DNA from 4 places in the Arthrobacter sp. TJ-238 genome. Region 3 is predicted to be linked to each of the others. Evidence: riboswitches for the same ligand, from Rfam matches in the RefSeq annotation. Region 3 holds a riboswitch; each other region holds the start of a gene.
What was found. A riboswitch is a leader RNA that binds a small molecule or an ion and turns the genes downstream of it on or off. The one in region 3 is predicted to bind S-adenosylmethionine.
Positions count from the first base shown of each region.

Region 1 (2,941 bases), on a different contig from region 3:
TTCGTGGGTTGCGAGGGTGGCGTCCGGATCGAAATCGACTCCGGCGGCGCGCGCGGCGTCCGCCTCGAGCTGCCGCACGATCGGCAGGACGTCCGTGCCGAAGGCGGCGACTTCCTCCTGGAAGTGCAGGTAGCAGGTCAGGAGGAGATTCACGCCGATCTTCTTGTACTCGACGATGCGCTCGGCGATCTGCTCGGGCGTGCCGATGAGCCGGGTCCTGAAGCCGTCGTTGTACTGGACGAGATCCTCGAACGAGGAGTCGGCCCACATGCCCCTGCCGTCCTTCGTGGCCGCGCCCGCCTCCTGGACGGCGTCACGGAAGCCCTCGACGGCGGGGCGGTGCGCCTTCGCAACGATCTCGCGCAGCGTGTCCCGGGCCTCCTTCTCGGAGTCTCGGGCGATGACGAACCCGTTGAGCCCGTACCGGGGGTGCCGGCCCGCCTGGGCAGCGGAGGCCCGCACGCCTGCGATGTTCTCCCTGAATCCCTCGAGGTCCTTGCCGTTCGAGAAGTACCAGTCCGCCACCCGGCCCGCGGTGGCCTGCGCCGCCGTCGAATTGCCTCCGAAGAAGATCTCGGGGTGCGGACGCCCGGGCACGTCGACCGGCGCAGGGCTGAGCGTGAAGTCGGTGATGTCGTAGTACTTCCCCGACTGGCTGTACCCCTCCACGGTCCACAGGCCGCGCAGCACGCGGATGAACTCCTCCGTGCGGACGTACCGTTCGTCGTGCTCGAGCCAGTCGAGGCCGAAGTTCACGAACTCGTCCTTGAGCCAGCCGGAGACGATGTTGACTGCGGCACGGCCGTTGGAGATGTGGTCCGCGGTGATGATGAACTTCGCGAGCACGCCCGGGTGCCACATGCCGGGGTGCACCGCGGCGATGACCTTCAGCTTCTCGGTCGCGGCGAGGAGCGCGAGGGAGAACGACGTCGCCTCGTGCTGCTTGTCCGCGCCGTAGGACGCGGCGTAACGGGTCTGCGACAGGGCGTACTCGAAACCGGCGTCCTCCGCGATCCGGGCGAGCTTCCGGTTGTACTCGAAGTCCCAGCCGGTGCGCTGCTCGATGGTCGAGACCACGAGGCCGCCGCTGACGTTCGGCACCCAGTAGGCGAATTTCAGCGGGGTGGAAAGGTCGGCGACGCTCATCATGTCCTCCATCGGTCTGGCAGTAGCACCCTACTGTCGCCGCGGATCGCGGAGGCCAGGGTTGCTGCGGCGTCAGTGAGCCAGATCTCTCAGCCGCTCGGGATGGTCAGAACGAGTGTGACACCGTGCACTCGCGGAACCAAACAATGTGTCCCCCGAAGAGCTCGCCACCCGCTCGTGCGGGGAGTGCCGGGACCCTTGACAAAGTTGACCGGCGCAACAAAGACCGGCCGTGGGAGCGCTTCCACGGGGAAAGGGGCGCATTCCGTTCGGGTTCTCGAAACCACCCATCATCGACATGAGGAGCAACGAGGCACAGCGCCAGATCGCCGGGCTGCGGTCCTCGGGTGACCGTCGGACGGCGGACGGCCTCAGTGCGATGGTCTCCACGCCGCAGGCCGTGTGGGTCACGGACGGCGACCCCACCACGGTGACGCGGGAGGTCCGTGCCACCACGCATCGCGCCGCCGGCAAGAAGCAGATGCCCGTGCTCGCCGCCTACAACCTGCCGTTCCGCGACTGCGCGCAGTACTCGGCCGGCGGGGCGACCGACGTCGCCGGCTACAAGACCTGGATCGACGCCCTCGCGGCAGGTATCGAGGATCGGGCCGCGATGGTGGTGCTCGAGCCGGACGGGCTCGGGATCATCCCCTGGTACCGCGGGCTCGACGGCAACCTCGAGTGGTGCCAGCCGGCGGAGGCCGACGCCGCGACCGCGGCCGCGGAACGCTTCGAGATGCTCGACTACGCGGTGGACCGGCTCAAGGCGCTGCCGAACACGAAGGTCTATCTCGACGGCACGCACAGCGCCTGGCTCGGCACGGGGGAGATCGCCAGCCGCCTCGTGAAGGCCGGCGTGCAGAAGGCGGACGGGTTCTTCCTCAACGTCTCCAACTACGAGCTCACCGAGCGGCAGCTGAAGTACGGCTCCTGGGTGTCCCAGTGCATCTACTACGCCACCGAGATCGACCCGGGCGCCTACGGCTCCTGCGCCAGCCAGTTCTACCCGGCCTCACCCTCCGACTTCTCGACGTGGGGCCTGACGGATGCCTGGTACGCCCAGAACGTGGCGGGTGCCCGCAACGCGCCGACGTCGGAGGACCTGGCGCACTTCGTGGTCGATACCAGCCGCAACGGCCGCGGGCCGTGGGTGCCGACGGCGACCTACCCGGATCCGCAGGTCTGGTGCAATCCTCCGGCTCGCGGACTGGGCCATACGCCCACCACGGACACGGGCAACGACCTCGCCGACGCCTTCCTGTGGATCAAGGTGCCCGGCGAGTCGGACGGCGAGTGCAGCCGCGGCCTGACCACCAACGGCGGGGTCGATCCCGAGTGGGGCCGGGTGGACCCCGCGGCAGGCGGCTGGTTCCCGGAGCAGGCCCTCGACCTGATCAGGAACGCCGGCGCCCCCGCCCGGCGCTGATGCACGAGGGGCGTGCGCGGTCCCAGCACACCGCGCACGCCCCTGCCGCCTAGGCTGGAGGACATGGAGAGCTGGAAGAACGCGCAGCGTGCCCACGAGCGGAGGCTCTGGGGCACGCTGTTCTGCGTCGGCGTGGCGCTGACGGCCGCACTGTCCAGCAGCCTCATCGCTGCGGCGATCAGCGCGGAACCAGGGGCGGCCCTCTGGTTCCATCTCCAGCAGTCCGTCCTGCTCGTCCTCACCGTGGCAGGCACCGCGCTCGCCCTCCGCCGGTGGCGATCGGCCCGCGTCGGAGGGGCAGGATAACCGCCGTTACGGGAATGTGACAAAACGTTCGAGCAGTAGCTATGTTCTTCTGGTGCCTCTGCC
Region 1 is NZ_JBZCNH010000001.1:227,516-230,456, reverse strand. It holds gene sfnG (dimethylsulfone monooxygenase SfnG) at 1-1,146, opposite strand, end outside; SAM riboswitch class I at 1,152-1,255, opposite strand; gene AC4D2O_RS01060 (glycoside hydrolase family 6 protein) at 1,445-2,572, shown strand; gene AC4D2O_RS01055 (hypothetical protein) at 2,636-2,878, shown strand.
Region 1: another riboswitch for S-adenosylmethionine. It lies ahead of sfnG (dimethylsulfone monooxygenase SfnG); the one in region 3 lies ahead of AC4D2O_RS14585 (GrpB family protein).

Region 2 (2,941 bases), on a different contig from region 3:
AGGGTGCCGGATTCCTGGATCTTCACGCCTTCGCTCCTTCGCCGATCTTGGCGGCCAGTTCGTCCGGCTCGGGCTTCTGCTTCCTGCCCACGCGGAGCCGGTTGTCGATGTAGTTGACCAGGTGCGTCAGTGGGATGGTGAGGCACAGGTACAACAGCCCGGCCGCGATGAGCGGTGACAGGTTGCCGGTGTTGCTCGCCGCGTCGTTGCCGACCCGGAAGAGCTCACGCTCACTGGCTACGAGGCCGATGAAGTAGACCAGTGAGGACTCCTTGATCAGCGAGATGAACTGGTTCACCAGGGCGGGCAGCACGCGCCGCACGCCCTGGGGGACCACCACGAGCTGCATGGACGCGCTGTAGCTGAAGCCCAGGGCGCGCGAGGCCTCCAGCTGTCCCTTCTCCACGCTCTGGATACCGGAGCGGAAGATCTCGCCGATGTAGGCAGAGGCGATCAGCGAGAGGGCGAGGATGCCCAGGGGGTACGGACTGGTACTGCCCGTGATCTCCCGGAGGATCGGACCCAGTCCCAGACCGATGAGCAGGATGATCACGACGGCGGGGAGCCCGCGGAAGATGTCCGTGTAGATGCGCGCGATCCAGCGGAGCACCCGGTTGCGGGAGATCCCCATGATCGCGAGGATCATGCCGACGATCGTCCCGATGATCCCCGAGGCCAGCGCGAGCATGAGCGTGTTCGGCAGGCCGACGGTCAGGAGGTCCGGCAGGACGGCGGCCATCGCCTCCCAGTCGAAGAAGGTTTTTCCGAGTTGTTCCAGGGCGTCCATGCAGGGACCGCTACTTTACTTCCACGGCTTTGCTACCGGGCTTCCAGTCGGTGGGCATCTCGCGGTCCGGGTACCACTCCTTTGTGAGCTCGGTCCAGGTGCCGTTGGCGATCACGGCGTCGAGACCCGCGTTCAGGGCGTCGATGAGCGGCTGGTTCTCGCTGTTCACGGCGTACGCGGTGAAGTTCTCGGTGTTGATGATCGTCTCGGCGATCGTGGTGTCGTCGCCCTCCTTCACCTGGCCGGTGGCCTGCTGCGACGGTGCCACCCAGGCGTCCACCTGCCCGTTCTTCACGTTGGCGTAGACGGTGTTGTAGTCCGGGAAGCGCACGGGCTCGAGGCCCAGGGTGTTGGTGACGTAGTCGTCCTGGACGGTGCCCTGGACCACCCCGACGCGCGTGCTCTCGGACAGGGAGTCGAAGCCGGTGACGGAGGAGTCGGTCTTCGCGACGACGGCCATGTAGCCGAAGTCGTAGCCGTTGGTGAAGCCGACGTTCTCCCGGCGGGCCTCGGTCGTGGAGATCGAGGAGGATCCGACGTCGTACTGCTTGTTCTGCACCTGGGCGAGGAGCGCCGAGAAGTCCGTGGAGGCGAACTCCACCTCGAGGCCCAGCTTGTCGCCGATGGCGCGCAGCAGTTCGTTGTCGTAGCCGGTGAAGACGCCGTCCTCCAGGAAGATGTTCGGCGGGGCGTCCGAGAGCGTGCCGACGCGCAGCGTGCCGTCGGTGATCAGGCCGAGGTCCGCCGGATCGATCTCCTCGACCGGGGTGGTGGTCTCGGTGGTGTACTTGTCCAGCGACTGCTGGTCGCTGCCGGCCAGGGCGTCGGTGGTCTCGGTGGGTTCGCTGCTGCTGGAGCTGCCGCAGGAGACCGTCAGGGCGAGCAGGGGCACGGTCAGTGCGGTGAGGACCTTACGGGAGAGGTTCATGGTGTCCTTCGTGGTGGCGGGCCCGGGAACGGGCGCGCTGGGTGGGGTGCTGGGGACGCCGGAGGCCGGCGGGAGGACTGCTGGCTGCTGGGTGACACGCTCGCTGTTCTGGGCTGTGCGCGCTGTGGCGGTCGGACCGGGCCGAAAACCGGGGAAGGACCGCACGACGCCGTACTTGCCAACCGGGGGACTGGACCCGGCGGCCGAATCTTCACCTGGAGCACCCCACTACGGGAGAGGGTTGCTGTCCAGCCGGCCAGGGCCGATGGCTGGAACTCTTGATTTGAGCAAAACGCTAGGGCAGCACGGAGTGTCCGGTCAAAACGGGATCACGGATATTGCGCCGCTTGACGCGGGAATCCGGGGGATCAGGGGCGGGGTGTGGCCGACTTCACACGAATCGGTCCACGAGCGCGGTCAGTTCCTCGGTCAGGGCCGAGGAGGTGCGGATCTCCTGCCCGTCGAGCGAGAGGACGGGCACGAGGAGCCGGATGCTCGAGATGAGCCACACGGCATCGGCGTCGAGGAGGTGGTGCGGTTCGAGCGGCCCGTACCCGAGGTCCCACCCCTGCTCCTTCGCCGCGGTGAACAGCGCGGCCTGCGAGGTGCCGGCCAGGATGCCGCTCTCGAGCTGCGGCGTGACGAGCGTCTTCCGCCCGTCGCGCACATAGGCGAGCAGCACGGTGGACGTGGGCCCCTCGAGGATCTTGCCGTCGGATGAGGTGAAGATGACGTCATCCGCGCCGGACGCCTTCGCGTGGCGGATCGCGGCCATGTTGACGGCGTAGGAGAGCGTCTTGGCGCCCATGAGCAGCCACGGTGCGCGCTGCGCCACGGTGCTGTCGTACCCGCGCTCGAGGAACAGGACCCTCACGCCCGCCTCGCGCTGCGCCAGCGTGGCCGCCGGGACGGGCGCCACCTGTACCCACGCCGTCGACCGTCCCGCGCCCTCCACGCCGCGGGTGGCCACGAGCTTCACGACGGCGCTGCCCAGGTCCGGCTCGGCGCTCGCGAACTCGCCGAGGGCGGTCCGGATGGCACGGCTCCAGGCGTCCGCTTCCGGCACCACCAGGTCGAGGGCCGCGGCCGACGACGCGAGCCGCGCCAGGTGCGCCTGCTCCTTGCGGGGCGTCCCGTCGACGGCGAGCATCGACTCGAACACGCCGTCGCCGCGCGTGGCGCCGAGATCGGTGATCATCAGCTGCGGCTGCGAGGCATCCGCGATC
Region 2 is NZ_JBZCNH010000004.1:84,995-87,935, forward strand. It holds gene AC4D2O_RS09285 (amino acid ABC transporter ATP-binding protein) at 1-26, opposite strand, end outside; gene AC4D2O_RS09290 (amino acid ABC transporter permease) at 23-787, opposite strand; gene AC4D2O_RS09295 (ABC transporter substrate-binding protein) at 798-1,715, opposite strand; SAM riboswitch class IV at 1,882-1,999, opposite strand; gene AC4D2O_RS09300 (aminodeoxychorismate lyase) at 2,107-2,941, opposite strand, start outside.
Region 2: another riboswitch for S-adenosylmethionine. It lies ahead of AC4D2O_RS09295 (ABC transporter substrate-binding protein); the one in region 3 lies ahead of AC4D2O_RS14585 (GrpB family protein).

Region 3 (2,941 bases):
GGAGACGCCTACCTCCTGAGCTCGATAGCCGCTGTCGCGCTCGCCGGCGCCGCCTTCACGGGCGGCCGGGGAAGCATCATCGGCACGGTCCTCGCAGCCTGCACGCTCGGCTTAATCGGGAACCTCCTCTTCTTCGCCGGTATCAACTCCTACTGGCAGTACGTCATCAGCGCGCTCATCATCTTCACAGTGGTCGGACTCCCGGTGGTCTGGGCCAGAACGACCTCCGCCCTGAAGGGAATCCGATCATGACCGTCAGGGACTCACCCGTCACGCACTCCCCGACCCCGAAGATGACCGGCAGGCCACCAGGATCCGGATCGGTCCGTCGAGTCGCGGCCGCCGTTCCCCGCAGCGTCTGGCCCCTCATCGCCTTCCTTGTGCTGTTCGGGATCGGAGGTCTCATCCGTCCGAACCTCGTCACGATAGATTCGCTGATCGGCACGGCGACCTTCGCGATCATCCTCGCGATCGCTTCCTTCGGTCAGACGGTCGCGGTCATCCAGGCCGGCATCGATCTGTCGGTCCCGAACACGCTCGCCTTCTCCGCCCTGGCGTTCCTCGGTCTCGCGGGCCCGCTGGGTCCGATGGGCGCGTTTCTGGCCGCGCTCTTCACCGGGGCCGTGATCGGCTTCCTCAACGGCTTGGTCATCTCGAAACTCGGGCTCACTCCGATCGTGACGACGATAGCCATGAACGGACTGCTGTTCGGAGTCATACTCCTGGTGTTCAATTTCTCGGAGCTCACCGCCATCCCCGAGTTCGTCATCCAAATCACCTCGGCAAAGATCTCGGTGTTCGGCGTCGAGATGGCCTCGGTGCTGCTGCTGGGACTGATTCTCATGGGAGTGCTGCAGATTGTGCTGAGCTTCACGGGATGGGGGCGGTCGCTGTTCGTCGTCGGTTCCGCGGCCGAGGCCGCGCGGCTCGGGGGTCTCCCTGTGGACCGTATCCGGATCGGTGGCTACATCGTGAGCGGCGTCCTGGCAGCTTTCGCCGGCATCGTGATCGTGGGCTACTACCAGCAGGCGTCGGCGACGATGGGAGCGAGCTATCTGCTGTCCTCGGTCGCGGCAGTGGTCATCGGGGGCGCCTCGATCTTCGGAGGACGGGGATCGGTCGTCGGCACCGTCGGAGGGGCACTCGTGCTCGCTCAGGTCTCGACGCTCGTAACCGTCCTGAACCTCGGGGCGAACATTCAGCAGCTCATCTACGGAGTCATCATCCTCCTCGTCGTCTCCCTCTACGGGCGGAGTGCTTCTACCTGAGGCGCTTCGCGACGCGAGATGACAGGTGCCTCTGGACCCGCCGTCGAACCCGACCCGGCCTCGGAGCAGAATCAAGGGTTCCAACGCAGAACTCTGGTTTGTTGGACGGCACCCCGCGCTGTAGTGGGTGCCCAAGGTGAGCATTCGGCCCGGCACGGAACGTGCGGGCAAGGACGGCGCTTCCTCGTCCGGGGACTGGAAGGCGTTCGCCGGGTCGATCTCGAAGGGGTCCTGGCGGAGGAAGACGGAAGGAGCGACGGCGGCCAGCACGAGGAAGGCCAGCAGTGCCGCGGGGATCCAGACGCGGATCGGGGTGCCCCGGACGAGGCCGGAGGCGCGCAATCGCGCGGTGGACGGCGCGGAAGCGTGGAAGCGTGGAACACTCTGAAGTCGTGACAACACATCCGCTGTGGAGGCCGTTTCGTGATGACGCCAACTACCGCCGTCAGACCGCCCGCACCGCGTATCGCCAAACACCGCCCGGTCCCCCGGAAGCACACCGGATAGCGTGGGCGACCCAGTTCGCCCTCATGCATCAACTCATCAGCAAGACGATTCCCGACCAGGTAATGCAGATCCGTCATATCGGCTCGACGGCCGTACCGGGCCTCCTCGCCAAGCCCGTGATCGATATCGATCTCACGGTCCCCCACGTTGCCGACGAAGCCGCGTTCGTCCCCCTGCTCGAATCAGTAGGCTTCCGACTCATCTTTCGGGACGACGTGGCCGGTGACACGCACCGACAGCTCACCTTCGGTGACCCCAACACGAATCTGCACATCTGGGAACCGAACGCCATCGAGCCTCGTCGCCACGAGATGTTCGTCGCGTGGCTCCGGTCCGATGTACAGGATCGACAGCGCTACGCCGAAGCAAAACAAGCGGCCACGGAAGGTGACGGGAACCGTCGGTACAACGACCTGAAAGCTGCGGTGGTCTACGACATCTACGAACGGATCTTCCTCGCCGACACAGCGCATGTTCATAACCCTCGGCCCCGCCGCTGACGGCGCACTGCCTTAAGAGGGCGCCGTGAACGGCTTCCGGGAGCGATCCTGCCGCCTGGGCGGCTCCCAAGATCACACTCAGTTAAGGCAAGGGACCCTGTCCAGTTAGCAAGCTCAAAGCAGGGTAGGTCCTGTGCAGTCGCTCGGACCGGTCCTCCATAGCGCTGAGCTGTTCCCAGAACTCGTTCCCCGAGAGCGTTCTCCCGTACTCCGTGGCGCAAGTATCGCACCCGTATCAAGGTACGCAACGGGTCCTGAGTGGATGTTGTACGCGCACGGCCCGAGCCAAGGACAAGGCTGCTTTCTGACATCAGCTACTTCCACCGCTTCCGGGCCGCTTGTAAAATGTGGGTTGGAGAGCCGGGAAGCCTGGTCGGCCCGCAAACGGAAACGCCTGCGGCATGCCATGGCAACCGTCGCGGCGTGTTGGCCGCGACCAAGGAACGGATCCTGTCATGCAGTCAGATTCATCTCCCGTCATCAACACCTCACGCCTCGCCAAGAGCTTTGGACGGACGGCCGCGCTTGCCGGCCTGGACCTGTCCGTCCTGCCGGGCGAAGTCCACGGATTCCTGGGGCCCAACGGGGCCGGAAAAACCACCACCCTTCGCATCCTCTTGGGACTTATCCGCCCCACGTCGGGAACCGCCCGACTGTTCGGCATCG
Region 3 is NZ_JBZCNH010000006.1:232,694-235,634, reverse strand. It holds gene AC4D2O_RS14595 (ABC transporter permease) at 1-252, shown strand, start outside; gene AC4D2O_RS14590 (ABC transporter permease) at 249-1,268, shown strand; SAM riboswitch class IV at 1,338-1,448, shown strand; gene AC4D2O_RS14585 (GrpB family protein) at 1,643-2,275, shown strand; gene AC4D2O_RS14580 (ABC transporter ATP-binding protein) at 2,731-2,941, shown strand, end outside.

Region 4 (2,941 bases), on a different contig from region 3:
CCAGGTTGCCGAGGTAGCTGCCGTACTGCACGAGGAGGGGCTGGTCGAGGAGGTAATCGGCGCGGACCTGCGCCAGCGTCTCCTCCGTGGGCCGTGCGTCGGGCCCGCCGAGGATCAGCAGCGCGGTGTCGCCCGGGATCAGGTAGACGGCGAGGAACGTCAGCGTCGCGGCTCCCCAGAGGACGCCGATCCCGATTGCGAGTCGCGTGAGGACGCGGCGGAGCACGGTCACCTACTCGGCCTTCCAGGCGTAGGTGAGGACGGGCACCGGGTGGGAGGTGTCCACCGCGACGTCGTGCAGGGTGTTCGCGTACGCGAACTGGCTCGGGTTCTCGTAGAGCGGTACGCCGGGCACGATCTCGAGCAGCCGGTGCTGCGCCTTCGAGTACGCTTCTTCGGCCACAGGCCCGTCGTCGGCCTCGCGGGCCGTGGAGAGCAGGGCGTCGAGCTGGGGGTCGTCGACGTAGGACGAGTTCTGGCCGATCCGCTCACCCGTGATCTCGGAGGAGTGGTAGCGGATGAACAGGACGTCGGTGGTGTTGGTGTGCCAGACGCCGGCCAGGGCGTCGTAGTCGCCGGCGTAACGGAGTTCCGTCAGTTGTGCCTGAGGAAGCTGGATGATCCGCAGGTCGAAGCCCACCTTGCGGGCCTCTCCCTGCAGCTGCACGAGCAGTGGGCTCGGCGTGGAACTCTCCACCGTGGGGACCTCGACCGTCAGCCTGCTCCCGTCCTTCGTGCGGAAGCCCTCGCCGTCACGCCCGGTCCACCCGGCGTCGTCGAGCAGCTGGTTCGCGCGCTCGGGGTCATACGTGAGGACCCCCTCGACAGTCGGGTCGTAGTACCTGCTCTCCCTGGACAGGAAGCCGTCGATCGGCGTGTAGGTGCCGAAGCCGAGGCTCTCCGTGACGGCCTTCGTGTCCACTGCGGCGGCGAACGCCTGCCGCACCGCGAGGTCGTCGAACGGTGCACGATTCAGGTTGAAATTGAGGACGTAGGGGTTGCCGGTCCGGGCGAGGTTCTCGTACGTGAAGTTCGGGTCGGCCTGCACGGCCGAGGCGTTCTGCGGCGCGAGGTTCTCCGTCAGGTCGTACTGGCCCGAGACGAGGGACTGGTGGCGGATGACGGGTTCGCTGACGAGGGTGACCTCGACGCCGTCGAGGTACGCGGCACCGTCACCGTCCAGCCACTCGGGCGCCCAGGCGTAGCCCTCCCGCTTCGTGTAGCTGATGCTCTGGCCGGGGCGGTAGTCGGCGACGGTGAAGGGCCCTGTGCCGATCGGCTTCTGGCACAGCGTCTCGGGCGCCTCGGTGATGGCCTTGCCGGAGTTCATGCCGAGCCAGGACTGGGCGAGGGTGTAGAGGAAGGGGGTGTAGGGGTAGGCGAGGTGGGCCTCGAAGGTGTATTCGTCGAGCACCGTGCCGTCGACGTACGGGGCGATGTACGCGGCAGCGAGGGGTGACTTCGTGGCGGGGTCCCTCATGTGCTCGAAGTTCTGCCCGAGGACCTCCGCGTTCCAGGGCGAGCCGTCGCTGAACGTGACCCCCTGCTTGAGGCGGAACGTGTACGTCCTGCCGTCCTCCGAAACATCCCAGGACTCGGCGAGGTACGGCGCGATGTCCCCGTTCTCGTCGAGGGTCACCACGTTGTCGTAGATCAGGCGGCCGAGGAACTGCTGCTGCGTGGCGGAGATGCCGTGGCCGTCGAGGCAGCCCGGCTCGGCCGAGATGGACACGTCCAGGACGCCGCCGGAGACCGGCTCGCCACCGGTGACGGCGGACGAATTCGCCGGACCGGCGCAGCCGGCCAGGAGGACGAGGAGGCCCACCGCGGCCAGGACCGTGGCGTTCCCGGAGCGGTTTCGATTTCGGGCAGGACGAATTAAGGGTGCGTTCATGGGAAATTCCTCAAGAGTCGTTCCGGCGCAGCGCGGAGCATATTGCGTCCGGAAGGAGAATGAAAAGGAGAGTGAAGGGAAAAGACGCACCGAGGGCGCCGGGATCCTGCTAGGGGAGGGCGGTACAGCTCACGATGAGTGCCTTTCGAAGTGCTCTTGCCCGCACCGGACCGGCACTGTGTGCCGAGGAGAAGGCCGCTTCGTCATCCGAACCACCCAGGAACATGGGGTTGGCGCGCGATCCAGTCGGAGCTTTACGATCGCGTCTCTTGAAGCTGGAACCAACTATAGGCAGATGCCCGGGGCGTCCGACCAATAAAAAGAAATATGACACGGCGCGAATTGCCGTGGAGTGGACGGAATGTCCTGCGGTGCATTTCAGCGAAGGGTGACGGTGCCGTCGTCGAGGATGCGCCACCCGGGATTATGGGCGATCTCCCACACGATTCCGTTCGGATCGCGCACGAGCCCGCGGAAGATGCCGCCGAAGACGCTCTCCTGCGGCTCCTGGACAGGGGTGCCGCCGGCGCGCATCATGGCAGCGACGGCGGCGCGGACCTCTTCCGGGCCGTCGACATTGTGGGACAGCACTATGCCCGACGGTACCGGTGTGGCGTCGAGCCCGAGGTCCTGGGCGAACTTACCGGCGAGGAACAGCCCGAGGAGCACTCCCGGAGCCACTTGGTAGAAGATCACCTCGTCGGGCACATCGAGAGTCGGCGTCCACCCGAGCCCTTCGCTGTAGAAGGTCCGCGCGGCGTCGAGGTCCCGCGCGGCGACGGTGACGAAGTGGAGGCGTGCGTCCATGGAGAGAGCGTACGGGTTCCGACCCTCGCGGAAGCGTTCCCGATCCCGGTGGAACCGGGAACGCTTCGGTCGGGACGGGTGTCAGTGGCTCAGAGGAAGAGGGTGCGTCTCCCTGTACCGCTGGATGTGGAGGGCGAGCTTCCGCTCCGCTTCACGGCGACGCTCGCACTGGCGTTTGAGGTCGGACTCGGACAGCGCGGGTGCGCCGCGCTGGATGCGTTCCCCTGAGGGGGGAGCGGT
Region 4 is NZ_JBZCNH010000003.1:16,765-19,705, forward strand. It holds gene AC4D2O_RS06175 (ABC transporter permease) at 1-232, opposite strand, end outside; gene AC4D2O_RS06180 (ABC transporter substrate-binding protein) at 233-1,894, opposite strand; SAM riboswitch class IV at 2,042-2,169, opposite strand; gene AC4D2O_RS06185 (VOC family protein) at 2,273-2,701, opposite strand; gene AC4D2O_RS06190 (hypothetical protein) at 2,783-2,941, opposite strand, start outside.
Region 4: another riboswitch for S-adenosylmethionine. It lies ahead of AC4D2O_RS06180 (ABC transporter substrate-binding protein); the one in region 3 lies ahead of AC4D2O_RS14585 (GrpB family protein).